DNA from 4 places in the Streptomyces cyclosori genome. Region 2 is predicted to be linked to each of the others. Evidence: riboswitches for the same ligand, from Rfam matches in the RefSeq annotation. Region 2 holds a riboswitch; each other region holds the start of a gene.
What was found. Region 2 has a riboswitch for cyclic di-AMP ahead of AB5J87_RS05980 (peptidoglycan DD-metalloendopeptidase family protein). Riboswitches for the same ligand answer to the same signal wherever they lie in the genome.

Region 1: linked by a shared signal. The riboswitch ahead of AB5J87_RS03935 (transglycosylase SLT domain-containing protein) and the one ahead of AB5J87_RS05980 (peptidoglycan DD-metalloendopeptidase family protein) in region 2 are both predicted to bind cyclic di-AMP.
Region 3: linked by a shared signal. The riboswitch ahead of AB5J87_RS21045 (transglycosylase family protein) and the one ahead of AB5J87_RS05980 (peptidoglycan DD-metalloendopeptidase family protein) in region 2 are both predicted to bind cyclic di-AMP.
Region 4: linked by a shared signal. The riboswitch ahead of AB5J87_RS16650 (M23 family metallopeptidase) and the one ahead of AB5J87_RS05980 (peptidoglycan DD-metalloendopeptidase family protein) in region 2 are both predicted to bind cyclic di-AMP.

Annotation. Positions count from the first base shown of each region.
Region 1 is NZ_CP163520.1:886,020-893,767, forward strand. Features, by position in the region: gene AB5J87_RS03920 (beta-glucanase) at 1-472, shown strand, start outside; gene AB5J87_RS03925 (DUF2993 domain-containing protein) at 494-1,228, opposite strand; gene AB5J87_RS03930 (TetR/AcrR family transcriptional regulator) at 1,222-1,821, opposite strand; gene AB5J87_RS03935 (transglycosylase SLT domain-containing protein) at 1,936-2,745, opposite strand; cyclic di-AMP (ydaO/yuaA leader) riboswitch at 2,750-2,935, opposite strand; gene AB5J87_RS03940 (oxidoreductase) at 3,301-4,212, opposite strand; gene AB5J87_RS03945 (carbohydrate-binding protein) at 4,629-5,393, opposite strand; gene AB5J87_RS03950 (AraC family transcriptional regulator) at 5,547-6,497, opposite strand; gene AB5J87_RS03955 (methyltransferase domain-containing protein) at 6,670-7,548, opposite strand.
Region 2 is NZ_CP163520.1:1,330,499-1,338,246, forward strand. Features, by position in the region: partial or broken gene AB5J87_RS05960 (pentapeptide repeat-containing protein) at 1-607, shown strand, start outside; gene AB5J87_RS05965 (polysaccharide deacetylase family protein) at 1,427-2,218, shown strand; gene AB5J87_RS05970 (NAD-dependent epimerase/dehydratase family protein) at 2,345-3,337, shown strand; gene AB5J87_RS05975 (SGNH/GDSL hydrolase family protein) at 3,389-4,180, opposite strand; gene AB5J87_RS05980 (peptidoglycan DD-metalloendopeptidase family protein) at 4,312-5,208, opposite strand; cyclic di-AMP (ydaO/yuaA leader) riboswitch at 5,213-5,376, opposite strand; gene AB5J87_RS05985 (alpha-galactosidase) at 5,820-7,748, opposite strand, start outside.
Region 3 is NZ_CP163520.1:4,735,010-4,742,757, forward strand. Features, by position in the region: gene AB5J87_RS21035 (cytochrome P450) at 1-767, shown strand, start outside; gene AB5J87_RS21040 (transglycosylase family protein) at 888-1,868, shown strand; cyclic di-AMP (ydaO/yuaA leader) riboswitch at 2,128-2,327, shown strand; gene AB5J87_RS21045 (transglycosylase family protein) at 2,330-3,007, shown strand; gene eno (phosphopyruvate hydratase) at 3,333-4,619, shown strand; gene AB5J87_RS21055 (septum formation initiator family protein) at 4,703-5,179, shown strand; gene AB5J87_RS21060 (DUF501 domain-containing protein) at 5,221-5,757, shown strand; gene AB5J87_RS21065 (exopolyphosphatase) at 5,754-6,668, shown strand; gene AB5J87_RS21070 (NAD(P)/FAD-dependent oxidoreductase) at 7,049-7,748, shown strand, end outside.
Region 4 is NZ_CP163520.1:3,758,233-3,765,980, reverse strand. Features, by position in the region: gene AB5J87_RS16670 (helix-turn-helix domain-containing protein) at 1-313, shown strand, start outside; tRNA gene AB5J87_RS16665 (tRNA-Met) at 391-464, shown strand; gene AB5J87_RS16660 (hypothetical protein) at 608-889, shown strand; gene AB5J87_RS16655 (PP2C family protein-serine/threonine phosphatase) at 1,040-2,134, shown strand; cyclic di-AMP (ydaO/yuaA leader) riboswitch at 2,374-2,521, shown strand; gene AB5J87_RS16650 (M23 family metallopeptidase) at 2,584-3,609, shown strand; gene AB5J87_RS16645 (aldo/keto reductase) at 3,697-4,641, shown strand; gene AB5J87_RS16640 (PrsW family intramembrane metalloprotease) at 4,702-6,153, opposite strand; gene trmB (tRNA (guanosine(46)-N7)-methyltransferase TrmB) at 6,208-6,990, opposite strand; gene lhgO (L-2-hydroxyglutarate oxidase) at 7,134-7,748, opposite strand, start outside.

The sequences.
Region 1 (7,748 bases), 440 kb from region 2:
CATGGTGCGCGCGGGCGACGTCCTGGAGGCGCGGGTACGGCTGCCCGGGGTGCTCGGTGCCTGGCCCGCCATCTGGACCTGGCGGGACGGCGGCCAGGAGATCGACGTGTTCGAGTACCACCCGGACAACCCCGATCTCCTGGAGCTGAGCAACCACGTCAGGGACGCCCACCTCTACCACCGCGACCCGGCCGTGGCCCCCGGGGCCTTCGTCGATCTGCGGGTGGAGTTCGGCGCGCGCTCCGTCTCCTGGTGGGTGAACGGCGCCCTCGTCTTCGCCGACCGCCGGGGCGTGGGCCGCCGCTGGCACGCCCATCTGATCGTGAACCTCTCGGTCAGCGCGGGCCGTTACCACCCGCCGCCCCCGCCGGAGGCGACCGAGATGTCGTTCGAGGTGCCCGCGCTGCGGGTGTGGTCGCCGCGCCACCGCCTCTGGCGGCGCGTCATCTCCGTACCGCCGCCCAGGCGGTGAGTCCCGCACGGGGGTGGCCGCTCAGGCGCGGCCGTCCGTGCGGAAGGTGACGTCCCGGCCCGCGAAGGTGGCCGTGAGGCCCTTCTCGTCGGTGGTGACCGAGGTCAGGGCCAGCCCCGCCGGGATGCCGTCCAGCCTCAACTCCCGCTCCAGCGCGCCCGTGACGAGGGACCGCAGCCCCTTCGGCAGATCGCCGGCGACCCGTACGTCGCGCAGGGCGATGGCGCGGTCGCCCGCGACGGTCACCCGGGCGCTGGCGGTGGCCCGGCCGAGCAGCGGCAGGGTGGTGGTGGCCGCCACGCGGGGCGCGGCCTTCGTGCTGTCGGCGCTGTAGGCGACGTCGAAGCCGAGCGCGCCGCTGAGGTCGCGGTAGGAGAGGAAGGCGGTGGCCCGCGCGGAGTCCGCGTGCGCCTCGGTGGCGTCGGCGGAGCGGCGCAGCCGGTCGAGCTCGACGTTCAGCGTGGTGACGGGCAGCCGGCCGCCGTCACGGCCCGCGGGTATGTCGGCGGCCTCGATGTCGACGCGGTCGAGGGTGCCCCCGGCCAGCTGTGTCAGTACGGGGAAGCCGTGCACCCGCACGTGCGGCGCGGAGGCGAGGCGCTGCGCCCGCTGGAACGCGTCGGCCGTACGGTGCTCGGTCCAGGCCGCCGCGGCCCGGTCGCCCCCGACGGTCACCGCGGCCAGCAGGGCCAGGATCACGGGGTACTTGCGCCGGCCGCGCAACGCCCGGCGGGCCGCGGTGCGCGGGCTCAGCACGCCGCGCCCCCGTCCCGTACGGCCGTCCGGGTGGCGGCGGTGCCGCACGCGGCCCGGAAGGCGTCGAGCAGCGGGGCGCGCAGCAGGTCGTCCGGAACGTCCTGGCGGGCGGCGACGGTGCTCAGCAGACCGGTCACGGCGAGCTGGGCCCGGATCGTGCCCGCGAGGTCGGCCGGGTCGGCGAAGGCGGCCAGCGTCTCGGTGCGGTGGTCCCCCAGGTCGCCCAGGCCCGCCACCCCGGCGAGCGCGCCGGGCAGCACCGGCAGCCCGGCGTTGAAGAGCAGGGCGAGCCGGGAGCGGTGGCGCAGGGCCAGCTCGACCAGGTCGGCCGAGGCGCGCCGCTGCCGCTCGGGCCCGGGCGCCAGCGCGGCCCAGGTGGCGCGCAGGGCGGCGAACTCGGTGAGCGGCCCGGTCAGCGTCGCCGCGAGCAGCCGCTCCTTGGACGGGAACCGGTGGAGCAGACCGGTCTTGGAGTATCCGACGCGGTCCGCGATCTCCTGCACGGACGTGCCGAGATAGCCCCGCGCGGTGAAGAGCGCGGCGGCGGCCTCGACGATCTCGGCGTCGAGTTCGGCGCGGGTGGGGCGTGGCATGGCGGGCCTCCCTGGTCCCGGTCACGCTAACAGACCACATGGTCCGTCATGGACCATGTGGTCTGTCCCGGCGTCCGGCAGCGGGTGCCGCCGCGGCCCGGTGGGCGCCGTTGCTCAGTAGGCGCCGTTCACGTTGTCGATCGAGCCGTAGGTGCTCGCCGCGTAGTTGCAGGCGGCGGTGATGTTGGCGACCGGGTCGTAGCTGTCCAGCGAGGTGCCGGGCACGTGGAACGCCTGGAAGGTGGGGTCGATGACCTGGAGGAGGCCCTTGGAGGGCGTGCCCGCCACCGCGTTGGAGTCCCAGTTGTTGACGGCCAGCGGGTTGCCCGAGGACTCGCGCATGATGTTGCGGTAGATGCCCTCGTACGAGCCGGGGATGCCGTGCTGGGCCATGACGTCCAGCGACTCGCGGATCCAGCCGTCGAGGTCGTTGCTGTAGCGGGTGGTCTTCGCCACGGCGGCCGTCGTCTGCTGGGGCGGGGTGCCGGTGCGCGCCGAACGGTCGGCGCGGGCCGCGGTGGCGGTCCGGGCCTCGCCGCCCCGCGCCTTCGCCGCCTTGCCCACCGACAGTTTCAGACCGGGGTGGATCAGGGTCGGGTCGGCGCCGATGGCCTGCCGGTTGTCCTGGTAGAGCTGCTTCCAGCCGCCGCTCACCCGCAGATCGTCGGCGATCTTGGCAAGGGAGTCACCGGCGACCACGGAGTACGACGTCGGGGCGGCCTTGGCCGGGGCGAGCGGCAGCGTGGCCGCGACGGTGTGCGCCGCTGTCGTGCCGGCGGCGACCGCGTGCGCGGCCGGTGCCGCACCGGCCGTGGTGGCGCCCATCACCGGAATGATGAGCGCGGCGCCGCCGGTGCCCGCGGCGGCGATGCCCCGGGTGAGGGAGCCGGACTTGGGACGGCGGTGCTTACCCTTTGCAGGCATGGCGCATTCCTCTCGTGCGCCTGCGGGGTGAGCTGTCGGGTTCGGGCGAGAGCTGCCCGGCCGCGGTGGGCGCGACTTCACCCCGAGCCGTTCCGGGATCCGGATCCGGCGGCCTACCTGGGTCCCCCGCTCCTGCCTTTTCCTGTGTGGGAGGTATCCGGGCAGCGGCAGGATTCGGCGGTCCGTCCGGATTTGAAGGTGACCGTAAGCGAATTCCGCCGGACGAAACAAGGCCGTCAATTCACCTTGGTTCCCCGAAGAAAGATCCACCGGAAGAACGGCATTCCGGACGTCAGTACGGTGCGCCCCCAACTCGCCGTCCAGGGAACGGAAATGAGGGCGTACGCTTGCCGCGCACGCCCTCACCCACGTGACCCAATTCACTTGCGGGCCGCGAAATACAATTGCCCCGACGCCGAGCAAATGAAAGGTTATTTCGCCTTACTGTCACCAACGGGCACATTGGCGTAATAGCAGAGCAAGAGCCCTGCTCCGGACCATTTCGGACAAGAGGGTGCGATCGGGTCGGGGCGGGCCGGCCGTGGGGCCCGGCCGTCAGCGAACCGCGTCGAGCAGCGCCATCTCGTCGGCGGTCAGCCGCAGGGCGCCCGCCGCCACGTTCTCGGCGAGGTGGTCCGGGTTGCCGGTGCCGGGGATCGCCAGGACGTGCCCGCCCTGCCCGAGCGTCCAGGCCAGCCGGACCTGGGCGGGCGTCGCCCCGTGCGCGCGGGCGACGGCGAGGACGGCGTCGTCGTCGCCCGCGCCGTCCGGTGCCGCGCCGCCCTCGCGGCCCTCACCGGCGATGGCGAAGAACGGGACGAACGCGATGCCCTGCTCGCCGCAGATCCGCAGCAGGTCCCCGGACCGGTCGGGACGACTGGCCAGCCCGTACCGGTTCTGCACGCACACCACCGGCGCGATGGCCTGGGCCTCGGCCAGGTGCTCGGGCCCGATGTTGGAGAGGCCGAGGTGGCGGATCAGGCCCGCCTCGCGCAGCTCGGCGAGCGCGCCGAAGTGGTCGGAGAGGGGCCCTGGGCCGTTGAGCCGCAGATTGACCACGTCGAGGTGGTCGCGGCCGAGCTGGCGCAGGTTCTCCTCGACCTGGCCGCGCAGCTGCCCGGGAGTGGCCCAGGGCAGCCAGGCGCCACTCGCGTCGCGCCCCGGGCCGACCTTGGTGACGATGGTCAGCTCGTCCGGGTAGGGGGCCAGGGCCCGGTTGATCAGCTCGTTCGCGGACCGCAGGCGCGAGAAGTAGAAGGCGGCGGTGTCGATGTGGTCGACGCCGAGCTCGACCGCGCGCCGCAGCACCCGGATCGACTGCTCGCGGTCGCGCGAGCTGCCGAGGTCGAAGGCGGCGCTGCCGGTCAGGCGCATCGCGCCGAATCCCAGGCGGTTGACGGTCCGGTCCCCGAGCGTCCAGGTACCGGCCGCCGCCGCGTCGACCGTCTGTGTCGTCTTCGTCGTCATGAGCGCAGTGTGCCATTGGCCCTGCGGGACATCCGCCGGGCGCGGGACGGCCGGAACAGTGCCGCCGCGGCCGAGTTCATTTCGTCCGCGGTCCGTGAATACGGCGCGGCAAGGGAATTGATGGTGCGCGGCTCTGAAGAATATGGCGGCGCGGCGGAGTGCGGCGAATCGCGGTCGCGGGCGGACCGCTTTTCCCGATGCCCGGTCAATTCGACGACGTACGCGGGCATCGCGCCGGACACCGTTCCCCGCCCGGCAATCGAGGCCGCTGAACGGCTGGGGCACCGGTCGACCTGGCGCCGGGAATTCGCCGGGCGCCGGCACACCGACGCCGCTGCCGGCCCCGGACGGTCGACAGCGGCGACGGCACGCCCCGGCCTGACGGTGATTCACCCCTCACCGCGGGCCGGGACGGGTCAGGCGGAGCGCCACAGCGCGGGTACGTTCGGCGGCTCCCAGCCGGGCTGGGCGGTGTGGGCCTGGAGGCAGACGTAGGAACGGCCGCCGTAGTCGACGCGGTCGCCCGCGCGGTAGGAGGTGCCGACCGCCCAGGTGGTGCCGGGCGGCGCGGTGGTGGGCGGCGCGGTGGTGGGCGAGGAGGTCGGCGTCGGGGTCTGGGGCACGTCGAGCACGAAGTCGAAGGCCGCCTCCTTGGCGCCGCCCGCGTCCCGTACGGTCATCAGCAGCCGGGCGTCGAAGAGCGAGTCGGTGTTGTTGCGCGGCTCGCCGGGGAAGTACAGCTGGGTGGTGAGCACCCCGCGGCCCGGGGCCTGCGCCTTCACGTGGATGTGCCGGGTGCGCCCGGGGTAGAGGCCGGGCACGATCGTGGTGAGGGTGAACGCGCCGCGCGCGTCGGTGAACTGGTGGCCCCGGAACTTGAAGCCGGTGTTGTCGTACGCGCCGTTGTCGTCCGCCTGCCAGAAGTCCAGGAGCACCCCCGAGATGGGCAGACAGGCCCGGCCGAAGACGTATCCGGTGACGGTGAGCCGGGTGCCCTGGGTGCCCGGCTCCAGGAGCGAGGAGCGCAGCGGCGAGTTGGGTTTGAAGTAGGGGCCCTCGATCTGCGCCGGGGTGGGGTCGTCGCCGTCGTCGCAGGGCGGGGTGAGTGCGGGGGCGCTGCCGCTGCCCGCGACGCCGCGCGCCAGCGCCGGCACCGCGACCAGGGAGACGGGCACCGCCATCCCGGCGGCCAGCGCGGCCTTCAGCACGGTCTTGCGGCTGGGGTGCCGCTGCCCGTCGACGCCCGCGGGCGCGGTGTCCTCGTGCCGGGGCGCTTCGGTCTCGCCGTCCATGGCTGCTCCTCGGGGGGTGGAGTGTGGGGGACGGCTACGACGCTAGGCGGGCGGGGTGGGCGGGGCGATGGACACGATGCGGTGGTCGTGGTGAAAATCTCCGCCACCGCGCCGGAAGTCGCCGGGGCTGGTACCGGTCTCCCTGCGGAAGAAGCGGCAGAAGTAGGCGGGGTCGCCGAAGCCGACCCGGGCGGCCACCTGTCGGACCGTCAGTTCCGTGTGCAGGAGCAGCCGTTTGGCCTCGTGGGTGCGGGCCTGGCGGATGAGTTCGCCGGGGGTGCGGCCGGTGGCCTCCTTCACCGCCTCGTTCAGATAGCCCACGGACACCCCGATCCGGTCGGCGCACGCCCGGACCGACGGGGGCAGTTCCTCCGTACGGGCGACCAGCGCCGTGAACGCGCCCGCCACGCCGCCCGCCCGCGCCACCTCCTCGCCGCCCCGGGGGCCGGGCAGGCGGGCGGTGCGCACCACCAGGACGTGCAGCAGCGCCCGCAGCACCCCGTGGAAGCCCTCGGCGCCCGTCCGGTACTCCTCGTACATCTCGGCCACCAGCGACGACGTCCAGGCGTGCGCGTCCTCGTCCAGCGCCAGCCAGGGCCGGGGGCCGAGGCCGCGCAGCAGCGCGCGGTCGTCGGGGTGGTCGAGCAGGAAGTCGTCGGTGAAGAGGATGACCCAGCCATCCGGCCCGTCCGCGCAATCCCACTGGTGGACCTGGCCGGGGGCGATCACCCCGAGGTGCGGCGGGCGCAGCGCGAACCGGGCGAAGTCGAGGACGTGGGCGCCGGTGCCCCCGGTGACGTGCACGATCTCGTAGAAGGTGTGCCGGTGCGGGAAGGCGGCGCGGGACATGGCGCCGATGGTGTCGAAGGTGCCCATGGCGAACGGCAGCGCGTTCGGCATCGGTACTTCGAGGCGGTGCAGGGGCGGTGAACCGCCCACGCAGTCGCATCCGTTTCCCCCGGCACTTCCCGGCAACACCGTCGCCCCACGCATCGGCCCGCTCCTGGCTGTGATGCCGCGGCACGGCTCGACCGCCCACGGCGACAATGTGGTCCAGACCAGTCGGTCAGCCCCTCACGATGCCATGCGTCCCGCGCGGACGGAACACCCCCTTCCCCTCCCTGGGCGCGGCAGTGCCCTCGACTCCGCGGGTACGGCGGCGCTTTCAGTCCCCCACCCGCACCCGCTGCCCGTCCCCGTCCACGCTCACCCTCAGCGTCTCCCAGTCGGCCGCCTCGGCCTCCGGGGGCCAGCCGAGGGAGCCGTAGGGGCGGGGGGCGCGCTGGCCGCGCAGGCGCATGAACTCCACCGGGGCCACCGCCCGGCCCGTGGCCGCGCCCCGGCCGTCGCCGGTCAGCCGGACGAGGAGGTCATGGCCGTACGGGGTGTCCAGGGGGGCCACGAGGGTGCCGCCGGGGGCGAGTTGGGCGAGCCAGGCGGGCGGGACGCGGCGCACGGAGGCCGTCGCGACGATGCGGTCGTAGGGGGCGCCGGGCGCGTGGCCCGGCTCGCCGTCGCCCCGCACCACCCGCACCGCGCGGCCGAGCGCGCGCAGACGGCCTTCCGCGCGGGTCGCGAGGCGGGGGTCTATCTCCACGGTGACGACTCGGGCCGCGCCGACCCGGTGGGCGAGCAGTGCCGTGGTGTAGCCGGTGCCGGTCCCTATCTCCAGCACCTTGTCGCCGGGCTCGGGCGCGAGGTGGCGCAGCAGCTCGACCACCACGCCCGGGGAGGAGATGCTGGAGGTGAAGCGGCCCGTGGCGGGCCCGGTGGGGGCGACGGCCCCGTCGTCGATCTGGGTGATGAGGGCCGCGCCCGGCAGATACACCGCCTTGAGCCAGGCCCTGGGCCGTTCGGCCCGGTCGAGCAGTGCGTACCGCCCGTCGCGGCCGGGGGCGGGCCACCACACCCGGTCGGGTACGAAGTGCTCGCGCGGCACGGCCAGGAACGCCTCGTGGAGCCAGGCGGAGCGCAGGAATCCGCGCGGCGACCGGTCCAGCTCCCGTGCGCAGCGGGCCCGCAGGCCCTCTCCGGTCAGGGCCACCGCCAGTCCCGGCGCTAGCCGTCGTCTTCGGTGTCGTCCGGCTCGGGCACCGGATTGCCCGGATCTCCGGGACTGGAGTGGGGCCCGCCCACCTGTCCGTCCCCGGTCTGACGATCGTCCCCGCCGGCCACGTTCCCTCCCACCAAGAGTCGGGCGCCCTGTCCTCTCCACGATAAGGGCTCGGCCCCCACCATCTCCCA
Region 2 (7,748 bases):
GTACGACTGCTTCGGCGCGGGCCAGAAGATCTCCCAGGTCACCTTTGTCGGCCGGAACTGGCGCGAGAGCCCGGAGGGCTCGCGCGAGATGTTCGCCGCGCTCCCGGTGATGCGCCAGCTGCACGAGCTGCTCTGGTACCTGACGGACGCGCTGGCCCGCCCGGCGGCCCGGCCGCTGCACGGCCGCGTCAAGGCGGAGCTGGAGCGGATCGAGCGGCTCACCCTCAGCGATGTGGACACGCTGCTCAAGCTGGACGTGGCGGCGCACCGGGCCGAGGTGAACGAGGTGCTGCTGCTCACCAGCGAGCTGGTGCGCGCCCAGGTGCGGGGCCGCAAGCAGGACCGGCGCGGCGCCGACCTGTTCGGGGCCCGGCTGCCGGGCGCTGACCTGCGCGGCGCCGATCTGCGCGGCGCGTATCTGATCGCGGCGGACCTCAGCGGCGCCGATCTGCACCTCGCGGACGTGATCGGCGCGGACTTCCGGGACGCCCAGCTGGCCGGGGTCGACCTCCGCGACGTCCTCTTCCTCACCCAGACGCAGGTGAACGCGGCCCACGGCGACGCGGGCACGCTGCTGCCGGCGGGCCTGGAGCGCCCGTCCCACTGGAGCACCGAGCGGACTCCGCTGCCCGCGCCCGTACCGGACCGCACCGACGGCAGGGCCGGGGCGGCGACGCGTCCGGGCCGCAAGGGCCCGGCGGGCGACGCGTCCAAGGGCCAGGAGAAGGGGAAGGGCCGGGCCCGGAATCAGGGTGACGGGCAGGGCCAGGGCCACGGCAGGCGCAAGGACGCCGACACCGGCCGCCCCGGCCGCAAGGGCGCCGACTCCGCGCAGCCCGGCCGCAAGAACGGGAACACCGCGCAATCCGGCCCCACGAACGAGAACGCCGCGCGGCCCGGCCGTAAGAACGAAGGCGCCGCTCAGCCCGGCCGCAAGGGCGGCGGCCCGGAGGCGGCCCCCGCCGGTGGCAGGAACGGCGGTGGCTCCCGCCGCAAGGACGCGGCCGCCGCACAGCTCGCGGCGGCCCGCGCCGCGGCGGCGCAGCGCCGGGCCACGACCCGGCGCAAGGGTTCGGGCCCGGCGGCGTCCGGCCAGAAGTGACGTCGGCGCCCGCCGCGCGCCGGGCTCGCACCGCCGTCCCCGTACGGCTGGGCAGCCATCCCCGTACGGCCTGGCCACCGTCCCCGTACGGCCAGGTCGCCGACGCCACATGGCCTGGTCACCGTCCCCCTACAGCCGGGCCGGCAACGCCGTACGGCCAGGTCGCGCCCCCGTACAGCCGCGCCGCCGTCCCCGTACGACCGGACGGCCACCGCCGTCCCCCACGGTCGGCGGGCGCCCGACCCACCCCACTATGAATTGCGTGTATACACCTCGCGTATAGTCCGGGACATGTTCTTGTCCACGCCGAAGGAGAGTCGCGCCATGCGCAGCAGCAAGTCCGAAGTCCGTCGGGGACGGGGGCGGGCCGCCGCCGCGCTGGTCGCCGTGGCCGCGCTCGGGCTGACGCTCACGGGCTGCGGCGACAACGCCGTCTCGCCGCGCTCCGCCCGCACCGACGCGCTGGACGGCAAGGCCGTCGCCCAGAGCGCGGCGACGAGCGGGGTGGACTGCCACAAGGCCAAGTGCATAGCCCTGACCTTCGACGCCGGGCCGGGCCCCAAGACGCCCCAACTGCTCGACACCCTCAAGGAGAAGAAGGTGCCCGCCACCTTCTTCCTGCTCGGCCGCAACCACGTCGAGAAGTACCCCGACACCGTGCGCCGCATCGCCAAGGAGGGCCATGAGGTCGCCAACCACACCTGGTCGCACGAGCGTCTGGACAAGCTGAAGCCCGCCGAGATACGCGAGGAGCTCGACAGGACCCAGCAGGCGGTGGCGGAGCTCACCGGCCGCGAGCCGGTCCTGATGCGGCCCCCGCAGGGCCGTACCAACAAGGAGGTCACCAAGGTCAGCAAGGAGCTGGGGCTCTCCCAGATCCTGTGGAGCGCCACCGCCAAGGACTACTCCACCAATGACTCGGCGCTGATCACCGAGCGGATCCTCGACCAGGCCGGCCGCGACGGCATCATCCTGCTGCACGACATCTACGACGGGACCGTGCCCGCCGTGCCCGGGATCATCGACGCCCTCAAGGAGCGCGGCTTCACCTTCGTGACCGTGCCCCAGCTGCTCGCCCCGGCGGCACCCAAGCCGGGCCAGCTCTACCGCCCCTGAGCACCCGCCCCTCCCCCGCGCGCCCGCGCCCCGCGCCGCCGCGGCCGGGCGGCGATCGCCCTCGGCGGATTCCGCCCTCGGCGTGCAACGGTTCTCAGGACCGTTGCCGCCGTGCACAGTTGCCGCATGAAGCTGCTGATACTGGGTGGGACGGAGTTCGTCGGCCGGGCCGTCGCCGAGGCCGCGCGGGCACGCGGGCACGAGGTGACCGTCTTCCACCGGGGCCGCCACGAGCCGCCCGAGGGAGTGACCGCGCTGCACGGCGACCGGACCGCCGAGGGCGGTCTGGCCGCGCTCGCCGACGGGCGGTGGGACGTGGTGGTGGACACCTGGTCGGGCGCGCCGTCGGCGGTCCGGGACGCGGCACGGCTGCTGGCACAGGGCCGCGCGGCCCGGTACGTGTACGTGTCGAGCCGGTCGGTGTACGCGCACCCGAGCCCGGCCGGGGCCGACGAGAGCGCGCCCCTGGTCGAGGGCTCGCCCGACGACGGGGGCGAGGTGGACTACGCGCGGGCCAAGCGGGGCGGCGAGCTGGCGGCGGTCCAGGAGTTCGGGCCGGAGCGGTCGCTGCTGGTGCGCGCCGGGCTGATCCTGGGGCCCTGGGAGAACATCGGCCGGCTGCCGTGGTGGCTGGGCCGCATGGCGCGCGGCGGCGCGGTGCTCGCCCCGGGGCCGCGCGAGCTGGCGGTGCAGTTCATCGACGTGCGCGATCTGGCGGAGTGGATCGTCAGCGCCGCCGACTTCGGGCTCTGCGGCCCGTACAACCTGGTCTGCCCGCAGGACCACACCACCATGGGCGAGCTGCTCGAAGCGTGCGCGCGGGTCACCGGGGGCGCGGCCGAGCTGCGCTGGACGGACCCGGAGCCGGTGCTGGCCGCCGGGGTCGAGCCGTGGAACCATCTGCCGGTGTGGATCCCGCCGGGCGAGCTCTACGACACGATGCACCGCTCGAACGTGTGGAAGGCCGTGCTGTCGGGGCTGCGCTGCCGGCCCGTCGCGGAGACGGTCGCGGACACCTGGGCGTGGCTGGAGTCGATCGGCGGCGAGGCGCCGCAGCGGCCGGACCGTCCCCGGGTCGGACTCGACCCGGAGACGGAGCGCGCGCTGCTGCACGGCTGAGGGCCCGTCCGGAGCCCGGGTGCCGAGCCGTGCGTCCGCCGTGACGGTCCGTCAGAGGGGCAGCAGGTCGGGGCGCTTGGGCTCCACGTGGTCGCCCGAGCTCTCACCCCGCAGCCGCCGTCCGATCCACGGCACCAGGTGCTCGCGCGCCCAGTGGATGTCGTCGCGCCGCACTTCGAGGGTGTTGCGCGGCGGCATCGGGGGCCACTCCTGGTCGGGGTCGGCCGGCACGTCGAGGCCGAGCACCTGGGCGGCGCGCAGCGCGACCCGGGTGTGCCCCTCCGGCGACAGGTGCAGCCGGTCGTCGTCCCAGGCGCGCCGGTCCTGCACGGACTTCAGCGACCACAGGTCGAGCACCGGGCAGTCGTAGCGGTCGGCGATGGACCGCACGTGCGCGGTGTAGGTGGCGACCTTGCCCCGCAGGTGCTTGAAGACGGGCACCCCGCGCGTGTCGAACCCGGTGGTCACCATGACCGTGGGGATCGCGCTCTTCAGATCGGCCACCGCGCGTTCGAAGCGCTCGGCCACGTCGTCCGGATCGCTGCCCGGCCGGATGATGTCGTTGCCGCCCGCGCAGAAGCTCACCAGGTCGGGCGCGAGCTCCTTGGCCCGCGGCACCTGCTCCTCGACGATCTGGTCGAGGAGCCTGCCGCGGACCGCGAGATTGGCGTAGCGAAAGGCCCCCTCCGGTCGCTGGTCTGCCAGTAGCACGGCGAACCTGTCCGCCCACCCGACGAACGCCCCGTCCGGGCCGGGGTCGCCGACGCCTTCCGTGAAGCTGTCGCCGATCGCCGTGTACGACCCGAACGTACCGCTGCTGAATGATCTCGAATCGTCTGCCACGAGACCATATCTTTCCCTTACGGATGTGACCTACGCGACCGTAAGGAGGGGTTGACGAGGGGTGATATAGGCCACCCGGTCAGTTTTCGCCGACGGGAATACGGACCGGGAGCGCACTTGATGACGGGGTGTCAGAGGCTGGCGCCCTGCTGGCGGAGGTAGGCCAGCGGGTCCACGTCCGAGCCGTAGTCGGGGGTCGTGCGGATCTCGAAGTGGAGGTGCGGGCCGGTCACGTTGCCGGTCGCGCCGGAGAGCCCGAGCTGCTGCCCCTCGGTGACGCTCTGCCCCTCGGCCACCGCGAGCTGGGAGAGGTGGGCGTACTGGGAGTACATGCCGTCGGCGTGCCGGACGACGACCTGGTTGCCGTACGCGCCGCCCCAGCCCGCCGAGACGACCGTGCCCGCGCCGACGGCCTTCACCGGGGTGCCGGTCTCCGCCGCGAAGTCCACGCCGGTGTGGTAGCCGCTGGACCACATCGACCCGGCCATGCGGTAGGGGGTGCCGATGCTGACGCTGTCGAGCGGGGCGCGGAAGCCGGAGGCGGTGCCCTGGCCGGTGGTGGCCGTGGTCGCGGCCTCGGCCGGGGCCGCCCCGGAGGCGGACGGGTCCGTGGCCGGGGCCCGCTCGGCGGACGTGCGCGCGGTGTCCTGCGGGGCGGCGGCCCGGGGCTTGGCGCCGAGGGTCAGCTTCATGCCCGGCCGGATCAGCGACGGGTCGGCGCCGACGACGTCACGGTTGTCCCGGTAGAGCCGGTGCCAGTCGCCGAGCCGGTGGTCCTCGGCGATCCGGGAGAGGCAGTCGCCGGACTTCACCTCGTACGTGGCGGGGGCGGCCTGCTGGGCCGCGGCCGGAGCGGCGGCGCGGACGGTCTGCGGCGCGGCGACGGGGGCGGCCGGCTTGGCGGCGGCGTGCGCGCCGGTGGCACCGAGCAGCGGGATGGCGAGTGCGGCGCCGCCGGTGCCGGCGGCGACCATGCCCCGGGTGACGGGGCTGGACTTGGGACGGCGGTGCTTACCCTTCGCGGGCATGGCGGATTCCTCTCCGGCGCCTGCGAGGTGAGCTGTCGGGTTCGGGCGGGAGATGCCCGGCCTCGGCACCGAGTGCGGCGCTCCGGCTTCACCCCGAGCCGTGCCGGAATTCCGGTACGGCGACTACCTGGGTCCCCCGCTCCTGCCGGGCGTGGATGAGTGCGGATTCCGGACGGTGGCAGGATTCGGCGGTCCACCCGGATTGCGGTGACCGTAAGCGAGTACGGCGGGCCGCGACAAGTGCCCATTCGCCGTCCGCATTCCCGGCCCGTAATTGACCGGGGAATTGCGGTCACCCTGCGTCGACCGGAACTCTCAACAGGCCCGGCCGGACGGGGGAATTCATTCGGGGCCGCCACCACGGAACGTCACGGATATGACGCTGCTCACGGGCAACCTCCCCGTCCCGCCGGGGAGATGGACAGGTTTTGTCAAATCGCCCAATCCGGGCGAAAGTTCCACCCTGATTCATCCGCCATGCACACCAACGCCCCGTTCTGTCCAGTTTTGGCGAGCATCTCGCTCCGGGAAAACACCCGGGGAAATCACCCGAGGCGGTCGCCGCGGATCTCCACCGCATTCGGATCTTGAATTCGCTTTCCTTGATCCGCTCACACCCGCCGGAACCGGAACACCGCCGCGTCGAGATCGCCCCGCAGCCCCGTCTCCAGGCCCCGGTGCAGCAATACCGCTCCCCCGTGCACGGCCCCGGTCTCCTCGCAGCGGTAGGCCGCCGCCGGATCCAGACCGCGCAGCCGTACGGGCGGGGGCCGCTCCCCGTGGTGCTGGGCCTGGAGGTGCGCGAGGACGACGGATTCCCCGCCCCGCACGTACTGGACGGCGCTCAGCCCGCCGCTCGGCGCGCGCAGCCGGTACTGGGCACCGAGCTGCACCACCTCGCGGATCTCCTTGTACAGCGCCACCCAGTCGCGCGCCTCGGCGAGTTCGGCCTCGCTCCAGCGGGTGAGGTCGCCGCCGATGCCCAGCACCCCGGCCATCGCGCTGACGAACCGGAACCGCAGACTGCTGCGGCGGCCGTTGAGCTGGGTGTTGGGGCTGTCGGTGACCCAGGCGGCCATCACCCGGGCCGGGTGCAGCTGGCTGAAGCCGTGCTGGATGGCGAGCCGGTCCAGCGGGTCGGTGTTGTCGGAGGTCCACACCTGGTCCGTACGGGAGAGGATCCCCAGGTCGATCCGGCCGCCGCCGCCCGAGCAGGACTCGAAGGCGACCCGGGGGTGGGCCGCCCGCAGCCGGTCCAGCAGGCCGTACAGCCCGTGCACGTGCGCGGTCCACAGCCGCGCCGGATACGCCTCGCCGGGCCAGCCCGCGTCCGTGAAGCAGCGGTTGAAGTCCCACTTCACATAGTCGACGGGCGCGCCCGACAGCAGGCCGTCCAGCTGCTCCCAGAGGTGTTCCCGCACGTCCGGGCGGGCCAGGTTGAGCACCAGCTGGTTGCGGAACTCGGTCCGGGCGCGCCCGGGGTGGTGCTGCACCCACTCCGGGTGGGCCCGGTACAGGGCGCTGTCCGGGTTGACCATCTCCGGCTCCACCCAGATCCCGAACTCCATGCCCAGCGCGTGCACTTCGTCGGCGAGCGGCCCCAGACCGCCGGGGAAGCGGTCCGGGTTGGGCGTCCAGTCGCCGAGTCCGGCCCCGTCGTGGGTGCGGGCGCCGAACCAGCCGTCGTCGACGACGAAGAGCTCCACGCCCAGCGCGGCGGCCCGCCGCGCGAGCGCGCGCTGCTGCGGCTCGCCGATGTCGAACCCGGTCGCCTCCCAGGAGTTGAAGAGCACCGGCCGGGTGCGCCCGGCGTCCGGGACGACCCGGGCCAGCTGCCAGGCGTGCCACTCCCGGCTGGCGCCGCCGAAGCCGCCGGCGCTCCACAGCCCGGCGAAGACGGGGCTGGTGTACGACTCGCCGGGCGCCAGCGACAGCAGCCCGGAGTCGTCGTACCCGGCGCCCCCGCCGATCTGCACCCCGCCGTCCGGCAGGTGCTGTACGGCGATGCGCCAGGACCCGGACCAGCCGAGGGCGCAGCCGTACACCTCGCCGCTCTCCTCGGTGGCGGCGCCCTCGGCGTCCAGGGCCACCCACGGCAGGTGCTGGTGGCCGGTGTGGCCCCGGCGGCTGCCGAGGACCTTGTCGCCGGGGGTGAGCGGGGAGCGCACGAGCCGGGATTCGGCGGCCCAGCGGCCGTGCAGCTGGCCGAGGCGCCAGCCGTCCCGCGCGGGCAGGGTCCAGACGGCGGCGTCGGCGCGCAGCACCTCCACGTGCGGGTCGCCGGGCGCGCCCTCGTGGCGCAGGGTGGTCCAGCGCTCGACCACATCGCTGTCGTCGCGCATCCGGTAGTGCAGGGTGATCCCGAGCCGGTGCACGGGGTCGGTGAAGCGCAGGCGCAGTTCGTCGGCGTCCGCGTCCACCCGCACGCCCTCGAAGCGCCACTGCGTCCCCCGTACGTCCGGGGTCCGCACGGAGAGCGCCGGGCGCACGAACCGGGGGCCGCCCTCCACCACGTACTCCTCCCGGCCATCCAGTGGTGA
Region 3 (7,748 bases), 3.4 Mb from region 2:
AGGACGACTTCCGCGACTGGGCCGGGATGATGATCCGGCACGGCGGCGGCCCGCGCGGCGGGGTCGCCCGGTCGGTGAAGAAGATGCGCGGCTATCTGCTCGAACTCATCCACCGCAAGCGGGAGGAGCCGGGCGAGGACCTCATCTCGGGGCTGATCCGGGCCAGCGACCACGGCGAGCACCTCAGCGAGAACGAGGCGGCGGCGATGGCCTTCATCCTGCTGTTCGCCGGTTTCGAGACGACCGTGAACCTCATCGGCAACGGGATGTACGCGCTGCTGCGCCACCCGGAGCAGCGGGCGCGCCTGGCCGCCTCGCTCGTGGCGGGGGAGACGGAGCTCCTGGACACCGCGGTGGAGGAACTCCTGCGCTACGACGGCCCGGTGGAGCTGGCCACCTGGCGGTTCGCCACCCGGCCGCTGAGCATCGGCGGCCAGGACATCGCCGCGGGCGACCCGGTGCTGGTGGTGCTCGCCTCCGCCGACCGCGACCCGGACCGCTTCCCCGACCCCGATGTGCTCGACCTCGGCCGCCGCGACAACCAGCACCTGGGCTACGGGCACGGCATCCACTACTGCCTGGGCGCGCCCCTGGCCCGGCTGGAGGCCAGGACGGCGCTGGCGACCCTGCTGCGACGCCTTCCTGACCTGCGGTTGGCGGTGGATCCTGCTGATTTGCGCTGGCGCGGCGGGCTCATCATGCGTGGACTGCGCACCCTTCCGGTCGAGTTCACGCCCGCCGTAACTGACGGTACGTCAAAACTGTGACTTTCGCGTTATCGCGGGTCCATCGACTTGTGACAAGCGTTCGAGTACGGCTACGTTCACCCCTCGACTCGACGGCTCCGCCTCAGCAGTCACAGACGTAGTCACACGGAAGGCCACAGCATGCGCTCCGGGAACGGACGGCACCGCCGACCCCGCCAGGCTCCCGCACTCGTCGTAGCGGCGGGGGTGACCGGCTCGGCCCTCGCCCTTCCGCTCTTCGCGGCGAGCGGCGCGAACGCCGCCTCCGCGACCACCTGGGACCGGGTGGCCGAGTGCGAGAGCGGCGGCTCCTGGAGCGCCGACTTCGGCAACGGCCTCTACGGCGGCCTCCAGCTCTCCCAGGAGACCTGGGAGACCTACGGCGGCACGGCGTACGCCGCCCGCCCCGACCTGGCCAGCCGCGCCCAGCAGATCGCCGTCGCCGAGAAGGTGCTCGCGGCGAAGGGCCCCCAGGCGTTCACCAGCTGCTCGGGGATCTCCGGGCTCACCCGGGGCGGCGGCGCGCCCGCCGTCGACCCCGGCGCCCAGCCCTCGCCCGCCGCCACGGCCTCCGAGGGGGCGGACACCTCCGCGACCCCCTCGGCGCCCGCCAAGGACACCGAGGCGCCCGCCGGGTCCGCCCCGGCCGCCTCCAAGCCGCCGACGGCCCCGGCCGCGCCCTCCGCGGGCAAGGACGCCCCGGCCGGGCCGAAGACCCCGGCCAAGCCGAAGGACGGGGCTCCGCGGACCGGGACCGGCGGCAAGCACCGGGGCACGCCCGACCCGGCCGAGAGCGGCACGCCCGCGGCCGGCGGCACCGGAGGCGCGACCGGCGACTCCGGCAATACGGACAGCGGTCGTGAAGCCGGACAGCACCCCTCGCGGGGCGACGCCGCCTCGCGCGAGTCGGACGAGGTGCTGAGCGGTCCGGGCGACTACACCGTCCGCCCCGGCGACAACCTGTGGGACATCTCGCGCTCGCACAAGGTCGAGGGCGGCTGGTCGGCGCTCTACAAGGCGAACGAGAAGACCATCGGCTCGGATCCCGATCTGATCCTGCCCGGTCAGAGCCTTGATCTGAACCTGGCAAAGACGGACAACCCGGCCCCGCCCAAGGGGTAGTTCAGGGGCCTATGTCCGCTTCTGCGCAAGTGAGACATGGGTCTCTTTCCGTCAACTGGCCTGCCCCGTCTGCCCGGTCCGTACGACACGCCCCCGACCTGCGGAAACAGGGGATACGGAGGGGTGGGCGGGGGCGATTTTTCCTTGATGGGCCCCTTTGAACATCAGGGGTTGGTGTGTTTACGGTCGGAGCGCTCGTCACCACGGGCCCCTTCGACCGGGAACGCCGAATCCTGCCGCCGGTCGCCGGGAACAGTCGACGCTTGACGCGCCGTAGGCAGGAGCGGGGGACCCAAGGTAAGTGCCGGGCCCGGCCGTTGAGAGACGTACGCCATGCGGCGGGACGTACGAGACGGCCGACGGGACCGGCTTGGGGTGAAGACGTGCCGAGAGGCGCGGCCGGGCCACTCACTCGCCCGAACCCGACAGCTCACCTCGCAGGCGTCGGTGAGGAGAACTCCATGCTGCTTTCCGGCAAGGGCAAGCACCGCCGCCCGTCCAAGGCCGTCCGCGTCGCCACGCTCGCCGGTGTCACCGGTGCCGCCGTCGCCGCCCCGCTGATGGCCGCGGGCAACGCCTCCGCCGCCTCCGTCGCCACCTGGGACGCGGTCGCCCAGTGCGAGTCCGGCGGCAACTGGTCCATCAACACCGGCAACGGCTACTACGGCGGCCTCCAGTTCTCGCAGTCCTCCTGGGCCGCGGCGGGCGGCACCCAGTACGCCTCCCGCGCCGACCTGGCCACCAAGGGCCAGCAGATCGCCACCGCCGAGAAGCTGCTCGCCATGCAGGGCCCGGGCGCCTGGTCCTGCGCCGGCGCGGGCAACCTGACCGCCGGCGGCTCGGCCGCGAACGTGGACACCTCCGGCTCGTCCGCCAAGCAGGCCGCCCCGAAGAAGGCCGCGCCCAAGGCCGCCCCGAAGGCCCAGCGCGAGTCCGCCCCGGCCTCCCGCGGCGAGTCCCGCCCGGCCCCGGTCAAGACCGGCGACGGCGAGTACAAGGTGAAGGCCGGCGACACGCTGGGCTCCATCGCCCAGGCCCACGGCGTCAAGGGCGGCTGGCAGAAGCTGTTCGAGCTGAACAAGGACGTCGTCAAGGACGCGAACCTGATCTACGTGGACCAGAAGCTCCACCTGAGCTGAGTCCGCCCGCGGTCCGGGGTGCCACGCCCGCGTGGCGCCCGCGGACCGCGCGGACCCGCTCACGCAGTTCCCCGCACCCCGGGCAGTCGGGGGCGCGGGGAACTGCGCGCTCGGGCCCCGCAGGTCTGCGGACGAAAGCGCACGCCAAGATCCACTCAGCCCACAGCTGAACCCGGAGGGCCGTGCTTTGTTTCGTTCAGGAACATTTTGCCCCCCGTTTCGTCCCACGGGCCGGTCGGTCGGCTGGCCGATGCTCCGGAGGCGGTTAGGCTCAGGGGTGCCGGACCACGCGGCCCGGCGTATTCGCATCACATCCCAGAAGGAGATGCTCGTGCCGTCCATCGACGTCGTCGTAGCCCGGGAAATCCTGGACTCCCGAGGCAACCCCACGGTCGAGGTCGAGGTCGGCCTCGACGACGGCAGCACCGGCCGTGCCGCCGTCCCCTCCGGTGCCTCCACCGGTGCCTTCGAAGCCATCGAGCTGCGTGACGGTGACCCCAACCGCTACCAGGGCAAGGGCGTCGAGAAGGCCGTCCTCGCCGTGATCGAGCAGATCGGCCCGGAGCTCGTCGGCTACGACGCCACCGAGCAGCGCCTGATCGACCAGGCGATGTTCGACCTGGACGCCACGGACAACAAGGGCTCGCTCGGCGCCAACGCCATCCTCGGCGTCTCCCTCGCCGTGGCGCACGCCGCCTCCGAGGCCAGCGACCTGCCGCTGTTCCGCTACCTGGGCGGCCCGAACGCGCACCTCCTGCCCGTCCCGATGATGAACATCCTCAACGGTGGGTCGCACGCCGACTCCAACGTGGACATCCAGGAGTTCATGATCGCCCCGATCGGCGCGGAGTCCTTCTCCGAGGCCCTGCGCTGGGGCGCCGAGGTCTACCACACGCTGAAGAAGGTCCTGAAGAACAAGGGCCTCTCCACCGGCCTGGGCGACGAGGGCGGCTTCGCCCCGAACCTGGAGTCCAACCGCGCCGCCCTGGACCTCATCCTGGAGGCCATCAAGGAGGCCGGCTACGCCCCGGGCAAGGACATCGCCCTGGCGCTCGACGTCGCCGCGTCCGAGTTCTACAAGGACGGCAAGTACGAGTTCGAGGGCAAGTCCCGCTCGGCCGCCGAGATGACCGAGTACTACGAGGAGCTCGTCTCCGCGTACCCGCTGGTCTCCATCGAGGACCCGCTGTACGAGGACGACTGGGCCGGCTGGAACACCATCACCGCGCGCCTGGGCTCCAAGGTCCAGATCGTCGGCGACGACCTCTTCGTCACCAACCCGGAGCGCCTGGCCCGCGGCATCGAGGAGGGCTCCGCCAACGCCCTGCTCGTCAAGGTCAACCAGATCGGTTCGCTGACCGAGACCCTGGACGCCGTCGAGCTGGCCCAGCGCAACGGCTTCAAGTGCATGATGTCCCACCGCTCCGGCGAGACCGAGGACGTCACCATCGCCGACCTCGCCGTCGCGGTGAACTGCGGCCAGATCAAGACCGGCGCCCCGGCCCGCTCGGACCGCGTCGCCAAGTACAACCAGCTGCTGCGCATCGAGGAGATCCTCGACGACGCCGCGGTGTACGCGGGCCGCAGCGCCTTCCCGCGCTTCAAGGGCTGACCGCCCTGTCGTACGTCCGTCCCCGGCCACGGTCCCGTACCGTGTCCGGGGACGTTGTACGTACGTGAGGGGAGCGGGGCGACATGGCCAAGGGAAACCGTGACCGGTTCTCCACCGCGGCCCGGCTCAAGGTGCTCGGCGAGCAGACCGCCGCCCGCGTCTACCGCTCCCAGACCCGGCGCCAGGCCCGCCGCTCCCGGCTGACCGGCCGGGCCGCGCTGCTCGCGCTGGTGATGTGCTCCCTGGTGGTGGCGCTCGCGTACCCGATGCGCCAGTACGTGTCGCAGCGCGGTGACATCGCCGAGCAGCGCCGCAAGGAGCGCGAGGCGGCGGCCCAGGTCGAGCGGCTGCGGGACGAGAAGGCCCGGCTCCAGGACGACGCGTACATCAAGCGGCTGGCCCGGGAGCACCTGCACATGCAGTTCCCGGGCGAGACCGGCTACACCGTGACCGACCCGGCGGCGGGCAAGGACCACCGCGACGGGAAGGCCGCCACCGGCCGGCCGTGGCACTCGAACCTCTGGGACGGCGTGGACAAGGCCGACCGCCCGGGCAACTGACGACGTGACCCCCAGCGATAGATAGAGACAAGAAACCCACGATGGAAACCCCTCCGCCCCAGACTCCCCGCACCGAGCCCACCGACCTGGACATCGCCGCCTTCCAGGAGCAGCTGGGCCGTCCGCCGCGCGGGCTGCGCGCGATCGCCCACCGCTGCCCGTGCGGCAACCCGGACGTGGTCGAGACGGCGCCCCGGCTGCCCGACGGCACGCCGTTCCCGACGACGTACTACCTGACCTGCCCGCGTGCGGCGTCGGCGATCGGGACCCTGGAGGCCAACGGGGTCATGAAGGAGATGTCGGAGCGGCTGGCGGCCGACCCGGAGCTGGCCGCCGCCTACCGCGCCGCCCACGAGGACTACATCGCCCGCCGGGACGCCATCGAGGTCCTGGAGGGCTTCCCGAGCGCGGGCGGCATGCCGGACCGGGTCAAGTGCCTGCACGTGCTGGTCGGCCACTCGCTGGCGGCCGGTCCCGGGGTGAACCCGCTCGGCGACGAGGCGATCGCCATGCTGCCCGAGTGGTGGGCGAAGGGCCCGTGCGTCACGCCCTGCGCGCCCGGCGGGGACGAGAAGTGACCCGGGTCGCCGCCGTCGACTGCGGCACCAACTCGATCCGGCTGCTGGTCGCCGACGCCGACCCGGAGACGGGCGAACTCGTCGACCTGGACCGCCGGATGACGATCGTCCGGCTCGGCCAGGGCGTCGACCGCACCGGCCGGCTCGCCCCCGAGGCGCTGGAGCGCACCTTCGCGGCCTGCCGCGAGTACGCGGCGGTCATCCGGGAGCTGGGCGCCGAGCGCGTCCGCTTCGTGGCCACCTCCGCCTCCCGCGACGCGGAGAACCGGGACGACTTCGTGCGGGGCGTCGTGGACATCCTGGGCGTCGAGCCCGAGGTGATCACCGGCGACCAGGAGGCCGAGTTCTCCTTCACCGGCGCCACCCGGGAGCTGCACGCCGACGGCGACTACCTGGTCGTCGACATCGGCGGCGGCTCGACCGAGTTCGTCGTCGGCTCCCACCAGGTGCGCGCGGCGCGCTCGGTGGACGTGGGCTGCGTCCGCCTCACCGAACGCCACCAGCCGGGCGACCCGGCGGGCGCGGAGCAGATCGCGGCGATACGGCGGGACGTCGAGGCGGCCCTGGACCTCGCCGAGGAGACCGTGCCGCTGCGCGAGCCGCGCACGCTGGTGGGCCTGGCCGGTTCGGTGACCACGGTGGCCGCGATCGCGCTGGAGCTTCCCGCGTACGACTCGGCGGCGATCCACCACTCCCGCATCTCCCACGAGCGGGTCCGCGCGGTCACCGAGCGGCTGCTGGCCTCGACCCACGAGGAGCGCACGGCGATCCCGGTGCTCCACCCGGGCCGCATCGACGTGATCGCGGCGGGCGCGCTGGTCCTGCTGGGCGTCATGGAGCGCACCGGCGCCGCCGAGGTCGTGGTCAGCGAGCACGACATCCTCGACGGAATCGCCTGGTCGATCGCCTGAGACGGCTCCGGAAGGGCCCCGCGGGGCCCTTCCGGGTACCCCTCCGCAAGAAAGTTCGTGAAGTTCTTCACAAGGAAAACCCGCCGGTCGGCCACTTTGCGGGGTCCTGGGCCTCACTTCTGTAGGTGTGAGGGCTCAACGGGGCGCGATTCAGGGGGTGGCCGGTGTGTTACGCGCATGTTTCGCGGTCCAGTGGTCTAGGCCCCGCGAGGCTGTGCGGGCCAGTTCAGAAGGGGTGGAGAACGTTCTCCCCGGGCGCTTGGTTCCCCCGCACCGCCATGACCTGGGTCACGTGGGCCGCGGAGTGTAGCAGAGGCCCTGTAGGACCTTGTGAAGGGGCGCACGAGCGGGGGTCAAGAGGGGGGTGGATACTCGATGGCATGAGCACCACGGAGCGTCCCCGAATCCTCGTTGTAGGCGGTGGGTACGTAGGTTTGTACGCGGCACGGCGCATTCTCAAGAAGATGCGCTACGCCGAGGCGACCGTCACGGTCGTCGACCCGCGGTCGTACATGACGTACCAGCCCTTCCTCCCCGAAGCCGCCGCAGGCAGCATCTCCCCGCGCCACGTCGTCGTCCCGCTGCGACGCGTCGTGCGCGGAGCCGAGGTGCTCACCGGCCGTGTCACCAGCATCGACCAGGACCGCAAGGTCGCCACGGTCGCGCCGCTCGTCGGCGAGGCGTACGAGCTGCCCTTCGACTACCTGGTCGTCGCGCTCGGCGCGGTCTCCCGCACCTTCCCGATCCCCGGCCTCGCCGAGCAGGGCATCGGCATGAAGGGCGTCGAGGAGGCCATCGGCCTGCGCAACCACGTCCTGGAGCAGCTGGACAAGGCCGACTCCACGACCGATGAGGAAGTCCGCCGCAAGGCGCTGACCTTCGTCTTCGTCGGCGGTGGCTTCGCCGGTGCCGAGACGATCGGCGAGGTCGAGGACATGGCCCGCGACGCGGCCAAGTACTACACCAACGTGAAGCGCGAGGACATGCGCTTCATCCTGGTGGACGCCGCCGACAAGATCCTCCCCGAGGTCGGGCCGCAGCTCGGCACCTGGGGCAAGGAGCACCTCGAGGGCCGCGGCG
Region 4 (7,748 bases), 2.4 Mb from region 2:
GATGGTGCTGCCGCAGCTGCGGCACGGGGTGGAAATGCGGCCCAACGACGTCGAGTTGAGACGGCTGGAGGAGGAGATCCAAGCCGATCCGGTCGCCGGTCCGCTCTACCGGGAGACGGGCGCGACGCCGGTTCCCTTCCCGGACGGCTCCGAGCGGCCCATCCGGCACGCGCTGTACGGCCCGGGCTGGGTCACCACCTGCGTGGCCGAGCCGGTCACCTCGCCGGGAGCCCGGATGATGCTGCTCCTCTACACCCCGGGCGCCTCGCTGGTCAGCCGCAATCCGGTGCTCAGCTCCCCGCTGACCAGCTGAGTCACGGGACGGACGGGGTCCCGGGCGCCGGTTGGTACGGAGCACGGCTCCGGATGGCGTAGAGTTGTGTTTACCGACGCGGGGTGGAGCAGCTCGGTAGCTCGCTGGGCTCATAACCCAGAGGTCGCAGGTTCAAATCCTGTCCCCGCTACTGAAGTCCCAGGGCCCGGCACATGAAAATGTGCCGGGCCCTGGGCGTTTTCCGGGTGCGCGGGGGCCCCGGGGCCTTCCGGGTGTACGCGGAGCGGCGGCGGGCGTACCGGAAGGTGTACGTCCAGTAGTCTCTCGCGCACCATGCGTGAGCGTACGGCGGGGTTCCTGGCGGCGATGGCGCGGCGGAAGGTGCCCGCCGTGCCGCTCTTCCTGGCCCTGTGCGCGCTTCTGATCGCCCTCAGCCTGCCGCTGTCACCGCTCGTCCCCGCGATGCCCGCCCCCGGGCACGCCAAGGGCGGGGTGCCGTCGGTGCACGGCGACCCGGCGGCCCGGCGGCACGCCCGGGGCACCTGCGTACGGGGACGGGCCGGGCCGCGCCGGTGCCGGGCGCGGCTGATCGCCACCGGGGCGGACCGGCGCTGACCCGGTTGGCCGAGGCGGGCTCGCCGTGCGACCCGGTCCCCGGGAGCCTGGTCAGGGGCGACGTCGGCGGCCCGGCGGACGGGCAGGAGACCACAGGTGCGGCAGTTCGGAGACGGCGGTGGCCGGGAGGGCGCCCGGTGCCGGGCGCTGATGCGGGTGCTGCCCTGGCTGCTCCTGGCCTCCGGGCTCGTCCTCGACCTGGCCACCCCGCCCGATCTCACCGGGGCCGCGCTCTTCGCGGCGGCGCCGATGATCGCCGCCCCGTTCTGCGGCCGGCGCGGCACGGCCCTGGCGGGGGCCGGGGCGGTGGCGGCGGTGCTGATCGCCGAGCGCTACCACGACATCCCGAGCACCGGTGAGGCCGTCAGCGAGCTGTTCACCGTCTTCACGGTCGCCGTGCTCGCCCTCTTCACCCACCGCATCCTGCGCCGCAGCGGCGAGCGGCTGGCCTCCGCGCGGGTCATCGCGGAGACCGCCCAGCGTGCGGTGCTGCCCACCCCCGCCGACCGCATCGGCGGCCTCCAGGTGGCCGCGCGGTACGAGGCGGCGCAGGCGGACGCGTTCATCGGCGGGGACCTGTTCGCCGTCCAGGACACGCCGTACGGGGTGCGGCTGGTCGTGGGGGACGTGCGGGGCAAGGGGCTTGAGGCGGTCGAGGCGGTGGCCGTGGTCATCGGGGCGTTCCGGGAGGCCGCCGAGCAGGAGACGACCCTGGAGGCGGTGGCCGGGCGGCTGGAGCGGGCGCTGGCGCGGGAGGGCGCCCGGCGCAGCGGCCTGGACGCGGTGGAGGGGTTCACCACCGCCGTGCTCGCCGAGGTCCCGCGCGGCGCCGCCACCGTACGGCTGGTGAACCGGGGCCACCCCGAACCGCTGATGCTGCACGCCGACGGGGTGCTGGACGCGCTGGTCCCGGCCGATCCCGCGCTGCCGCTGGGGATGGCGGAGCTGGGGGTGTGGCCGGACCGGGCGCAGACGTACCCCTTCCCGGCCGGGGCGACCCTGCTCTTCTACACGGACGGGCTGTCGGAGGCGCGTTCCGTCGAGCCGCCCGGGGTCTTCTACGACCCGTACGAGCGGCTGCGCGGCCGGATCTTCGCCGGTCCCGACGGGGTGCTCCAGGCGCTCGTCGACGACGTCCGGCGGCATACGGGCGGGGGCGCCAGCGACGACATGGCGCTGCTCGCGGTCGGCCGGCCGGGGGTGGGGCAGCCGGAGCGGCGGCGGACGATGCCCGTGGTGCCGTGACGGACCCGCCGTGACGGACCCGCCGTGACGGACCCGCCGTGTCCGTGGTGCCGTGCCCGTGGCGCCGGGCGAACCCGTCATGACGGACCGTAGTCGAACGGCGCCCCTGCGCATAACAATTGACACACCGTCAGCAGTTGTCCCCAACGATCACCGGGAACGGCTTGGAATCCGGTCCGCCTGTCTATTAACGTTCGATAACGCAGCGCGGTCGTCCCAGCCGTCGCAGAAGGCGGCACCGTGCGCGTGCGCCGAATCCCGCAAGGGAACCGGGGAACCACCAACTTGGGGTGAATCGGACACGTCCGCGTCCGCGCGGAACGCCCGTAGGAGACCTTCCTGCTCCGAACCCGTCAGCTAACCCGGTAGGCGAGAAGGAAGGAAAGGAGTGCGCCTCCGTGGCGTCCAACGAGCCTGCCCTCGGCACCCAGCCGCTTCCCCCCGTCTCCCTGTACGGGACCGCGCCCAGTGACACCGAGGTGTGGGAGGAGTGGAACCCCACCGAGGAGTCGGTCGCCGTCCGGGGCCGGCACCGCGTCGCCAAGCAGCGCGGCGGACTCGCCCGCAGCTCCACCGTCCTCGGCGTCGGCGTCATCGCGGCCGTCGGCGCGGGCGGCATGGCCAGCGCCCAGACCAAGCCCCCGGTCTCCATATCCCTGCCCGACTCCGTCGCGGACAACCTCCCCGACGTGAAGTCCCTGCCGGGCGTGGGCACCCTGATCGCCGACCTGGCCGGGGACGACGAGCGCGACGACACCCCGGCCGACCGGGCCGACCGGGCCGTGGCCGCCGCCCCGCTCACCATGGCCGGGGTCTTTGGCGCCGACGCCGAGAAGGGCGCCACCGGCGCGGGCGAGGCCCTGCGCGCCCGCATCCTCCAGCAGGCCGAGCACCAGCAGGCGGACGCCGAGGCGGAGGCGCGGGCCGTCGCCCAGAAGGCCGCGGCCGAGTCCGCGGCGCGCGAGGCGAAGGCCGCTTCGAGCGCCGCCGAGCAGAAGGCGGCGGCCGAGAAGAAGGCCGCCGAGGAGGCTGCCGCCAAGAAGGCGGAGGAGGCGCGGCTGGCCGAGCTGGCCAAGAGCTTCTCGCTGCCGGTCGGCTCGTACACGATCACCTCCACGTTCGGCGAGGCCGGCTCGATGTGGTCCTCCGGCCACCACACCGGCCTCGACTTCGCCGCCCCGACCGGCACCCCGCTCAAGGCGATCCACGGCGGCACGGTCAAGTCGGCCGGCTGGTCCGGCTCGTACGGCTACCGCACGGTGATCGAGCTGTCGGACGGCACCGAGCTCTGGTACTGCCACCAGTCCTCGATCGCGGTCAGCGCGGGCCAGCAGGTCTCCACCGGCGACACCATCGGCCGCGTCGGCGCCACCGGCAACGTGACCGGCCCGCATCTGCACCTGGAGGTGCACACCCCGGGCGGCACGGGCATCGACCCGATGGGCTGGCTGCGGTCCAAGGGGCTCAACCCGTAACAACGCGGCCCCTTCCGTCGCCGAGGCCGTCCGCGACGGGCTTCGGGTGCCCGGAATACCCGTGCCCCGCAGGCCCGTTGCCCCCCTATGACCTCACTGCGCCCGCTCGGTGCCTCCGATCTGTCCGTCTTCCCGCTCGCCCTCGGCGGCAACGTCTTCGGCTGGTCCGCCGACGAGACCGCCTCCTTCGCCGTCCTCGACGCCTACACCGCCGCGGGCGGCAACTTCGTGGACACCGCCGACACCTACTCGTCCTGGTTCCCGGGCAACGAGGGCGGTGAGTCCGAGACGATCATCGGCAAGTGGCTGGCGGCGCGCGGCAACCGCGAGGACGTCGTCGTCGCCACCAAGGTCGGCGCCCACCCCAAGTTCAAGGGGCTCGCCGCGCCGACCGTCAAGGCGGCCGCCGAGGAGTCGCTGCGCCGCCTGGGCACCGACTACATCGACCTGTACTACACGCACTTCGACGACGAGTCCGTCCCCGTCGAGGAGATCGTCACCACCCTCGACCAGCTCGTACGGGAGGGCAAGGTGCGGGCGGTCGCCGCCTCCAACATCTCCCCCGAGCGGCTCCAGGACTCGCTGGACTTCGCCGACCGCGAGGGCCTCGCCAAGTACGTGGCGCTCCAGCCGCGCTACAACCTGGTCTCGCGCGGCAGCTACGAGGGCCGCCTCCAGGACACCGCCGCCCGCTCGGGCCTGGCCGCCGTCCCCTACCCGGCGCTCGCCTCCGGTTTCCTGACCGGCAAGTACCGGCCGGGCGCGAGCGTCGCCAGCGTCCGGGCCGAGGGCGCGGGCCAGCACCTGGCCACCGAGCGCGGCCAGAAGGTGCTGGCGGCGCTCGACCGGATCGCGCGCGAGCGCGACGCCGAGATCGCCACGGTCGCGCTCGCCTGGCTCGCCGCCCAGCCGACCGTGGTCGCCCCGATCGCCTCGGCCCGCACGGTCGACCAGCTGCCCGCGCTGGTCGCGGTCGCCGACCTGGAGCTCACCGACGCCGAGCTGAGCGAGCTGAAGACCGCGTCGGCGTAGCGGGCGCGGTCGGTGCGGGTCCGGGGCCGTACGGGTCGGCGCGGGCGCCCGTCGTGCGGGTCAGCGCAGGTACGGGTCGTACGGGGGTCCCCACGGCGTACGCGGATCGGGGGAGCCGTCCTGGGGCGCCTGGGAGGGAGGCGCCCAGGTGGCGGAGCCGTACGGGGTCCACGTCTCGTAGGGGTGCGGCGCCCGCGGGCCGTACGGCTGGGGCTGGCGGGGGATCCAGATGCGGCCCGCCGCGCCCGCCGCGTACAGCAGCGCCGGGCCCGCCACCTCCTTGCGCTCCCACAGGTGGTGCAGCAGCTCCTGCTCGCGGGCGAGGAAGTCGGGGCCCGCCGAGGTGCGCCGGGCCCGGTGGCGCAGGAACGCCAGCGCCGTGGCGAACGCCTCGTACTCCGCGACCGTCCGAGCCGCCCGCTTGCCTCCGTAGGTGCGGTACGCGAAGTCCCGGGCCATCGAGCGGGCCCGCATCGAGGAGAGCGCGAGCGGCTCGGCCGGGCCCAGCCAGCCCGCCGACGCGTACGCGGGCAGCTCGGCCGCGACCGTGCGCAGCTCCCGCTGGCGGCTCCACACCGCGATCCAGGTGAGCAGCCCGAAGACGGGGACCATGAACCCGGCGTAGACCAGGTAGAAGCCGTACGTCCCGAACCCCGACGAGCCGTTCCACAGGGCGTGCAGCCCCATCGCCACCAGCAGGCCGAGCAGCGGCAGACCGATCCGGCGCCGTCGCCGGCCCGGCGGGGCGAGGGCGGCGGCGCCGAAGCCGATGCCCGTGCAGACCGTGAACAGCGGATGCGCGCACGGCGACATCACGATGCGGACGAAGAAGGTGGCCGCCGTCGTCGAGGAGAACCCGGCGGTGTGGCTGACCTGGTCCTCGCCGAAGGCGTTGCCCAGGTACAGGATGTTCTCGGTGAAGGCGAAGCCGGTCGCGGTGAAGCCCGCGAAGACCACCCCGTCGACTATCCCCTTGAAGTCCCGTCTTCGGAACAGGAACAGCAGCAGCACCGCCACCGCCTTGGCGCTCTCCTCCACCACCGGGGCTATGACGGTCGCCCCCAGATGGTCGGCGGAGGACGGGTCGGCGGTCGCGGTGGCTATCCACCGGGTCGCGAACGAGTTCGCGATGATCGCCACCAGTGCCGCCGCGCACGCGCCCCACGCGAACGCGAACAGCAGATTGCGCCACGGCCCCGGATCCACCCGGTCCAGCCAGCGGAAGGCCGCGCCGAGCAGCGGCACCGGCAGCACCGCGAGGCCCAGGCCCACCAGGAACCCCTCGGTGCCGGTCTGCTCCCGCACGATCGCCAGGATGACCAGACCGGAGAGGGCGAGCAGGGTGATCAGCGCCCCGGCCCGGACGGCCTTGGAGCGCCAGAAGTCGCGCCGCGGCCGGTAGCGCCACTTCGCCCGCTCCGGTACGGCCTCGAACCGTGGCCGCGCGCCGCAGTCCGGAACCGGCTGGACCGGGTCCGGGGAAGGGCGTGGCGGAAGCGAATCGGACGGCACCAGACGACCCTAACGAGGGGTACGGACAATCCGCGACGGTGCGTGGAGGCGCCGTCAGGCGGAGGGCAGCTCTGTCACGCGGGTGAACAGCAGGTCGTGGACCACATGCCCCTTGTCGAGGCCCTGACCCTCGAACCGGGTGAGTGGCCGGAACGCGGGCCTCGGCGCGTACCCGCCGTCGGCCTGGGTGTTCTCGAACGCGGGGTGGGCGTCCAGGACCTCCAGCATCTGCTCCGCGTACGGCTCCCAGTCGGTGGCGCAGTGCAGCAGGGCGCCGGGCTTGAGCCGGGGCGCGACCAGCGTGAGGAAGTCGGGCTGGATGATGCGGCGCTTGTGGTGGCGCTTCTTGGGCCAGGGGTCCGGGAAGTAGACGCGCAGCCCGTCCAGCGACTCGGGCTCCAGCATCTCGCGCAGCAGGATGATCGCGTCGCCGTTGCCGACGCGCACGTTGGTCAGCCCGCCCCGCTCGGCGAGGCCCAGCAGATTGCCCTGGCCGGGGGTGTGCACGTCGACGGCGAGGATGCCGGTGCCCGGGTCGTCGGCGGCCATCTGGCCGGTGGCCTCGCCCATCCCGAACCCGATCTCCAGGACGACGGGCAGCCCGTCGAACATCTCGGTCAGGTCGAGCTTTCCGCGCCCGTCGATGTCGAAGCCCCACAGCGGCCACAGCCGCTCCAGATACTCGCCCTGGCCGGTGGTCACCCGGCTGCGGCGCGGCTGGAAACTCCGGATGCGCCGCTCGTGGTGCGACCCGGCGGGGTCGGCGGCGGGGCCGCCGGGGAACCGGGGCTCGCTCTTGGGGCGGCGGGCGGGGGTGGTGTGGGGCTGCTCAGACACAATGCGCCGATTCTACGTGCAGGCGCTCCCGGCCGCCGGGCCGTCCGCGGCCCGTCCCGGTGTGCCCGGCCGTCCCGGGGTCCGGGCCGTCCCGGACCGGTGGGGCGGGTGGCCCCGGGCCGGGGTGCTCGGGGCGCCGGGTCCTACGCCGGGGCGCCGCCGCGCACCGCGCCCAGGACGTCCAGGGCCCGCCGGGCCACCTCGCGGCCGATCGGCAGGGACGCGGTGGCCGCGGGCGACGGCGCGTTCAGCACGTGGACCGTGCGCGGGGCCGTACGGATCAGGAAGTCGTCCACCAGCGTCCCGTCGCGCAGCACCGCCTGGGCCCGCACCCCGGCCGGGGCCCGGTGGAGGTCGGCCTCGGTGACGGCGGGGAGCAGCCGGCGCACCGCGTCGGTGAAGGCGCGGCGCGACAGCGAGCGGTGGATCTCGCCCGCCCCGTACCTCCAGTGGCGGGCGGCGATGTGCCAGGAGCCGGGCCAGGCCAGCGTCGAGGCGAGCTCGGCGGGGCGGACCGTGCGCCAGTCGTAGCCCTCGCGGGCCGCGGCCGGGACCGCGTTCGGCCCGACGTGGACGCCGCCGTCGATGCCCCGGGTCAGATGCACCCCGAGGAAGGGGAACGCCGGGTCCGGCACCGGGTAGACCAGCCCCTTGACCAGGCCGGGCCGGGCCAGCTCGTAGTACTCGCCGCGGAACGGGACGATCCGCACGCCCGGGTCGTCCCCGGCGAGCCGGGCCACCCGGTCGCAGTGCAGGCC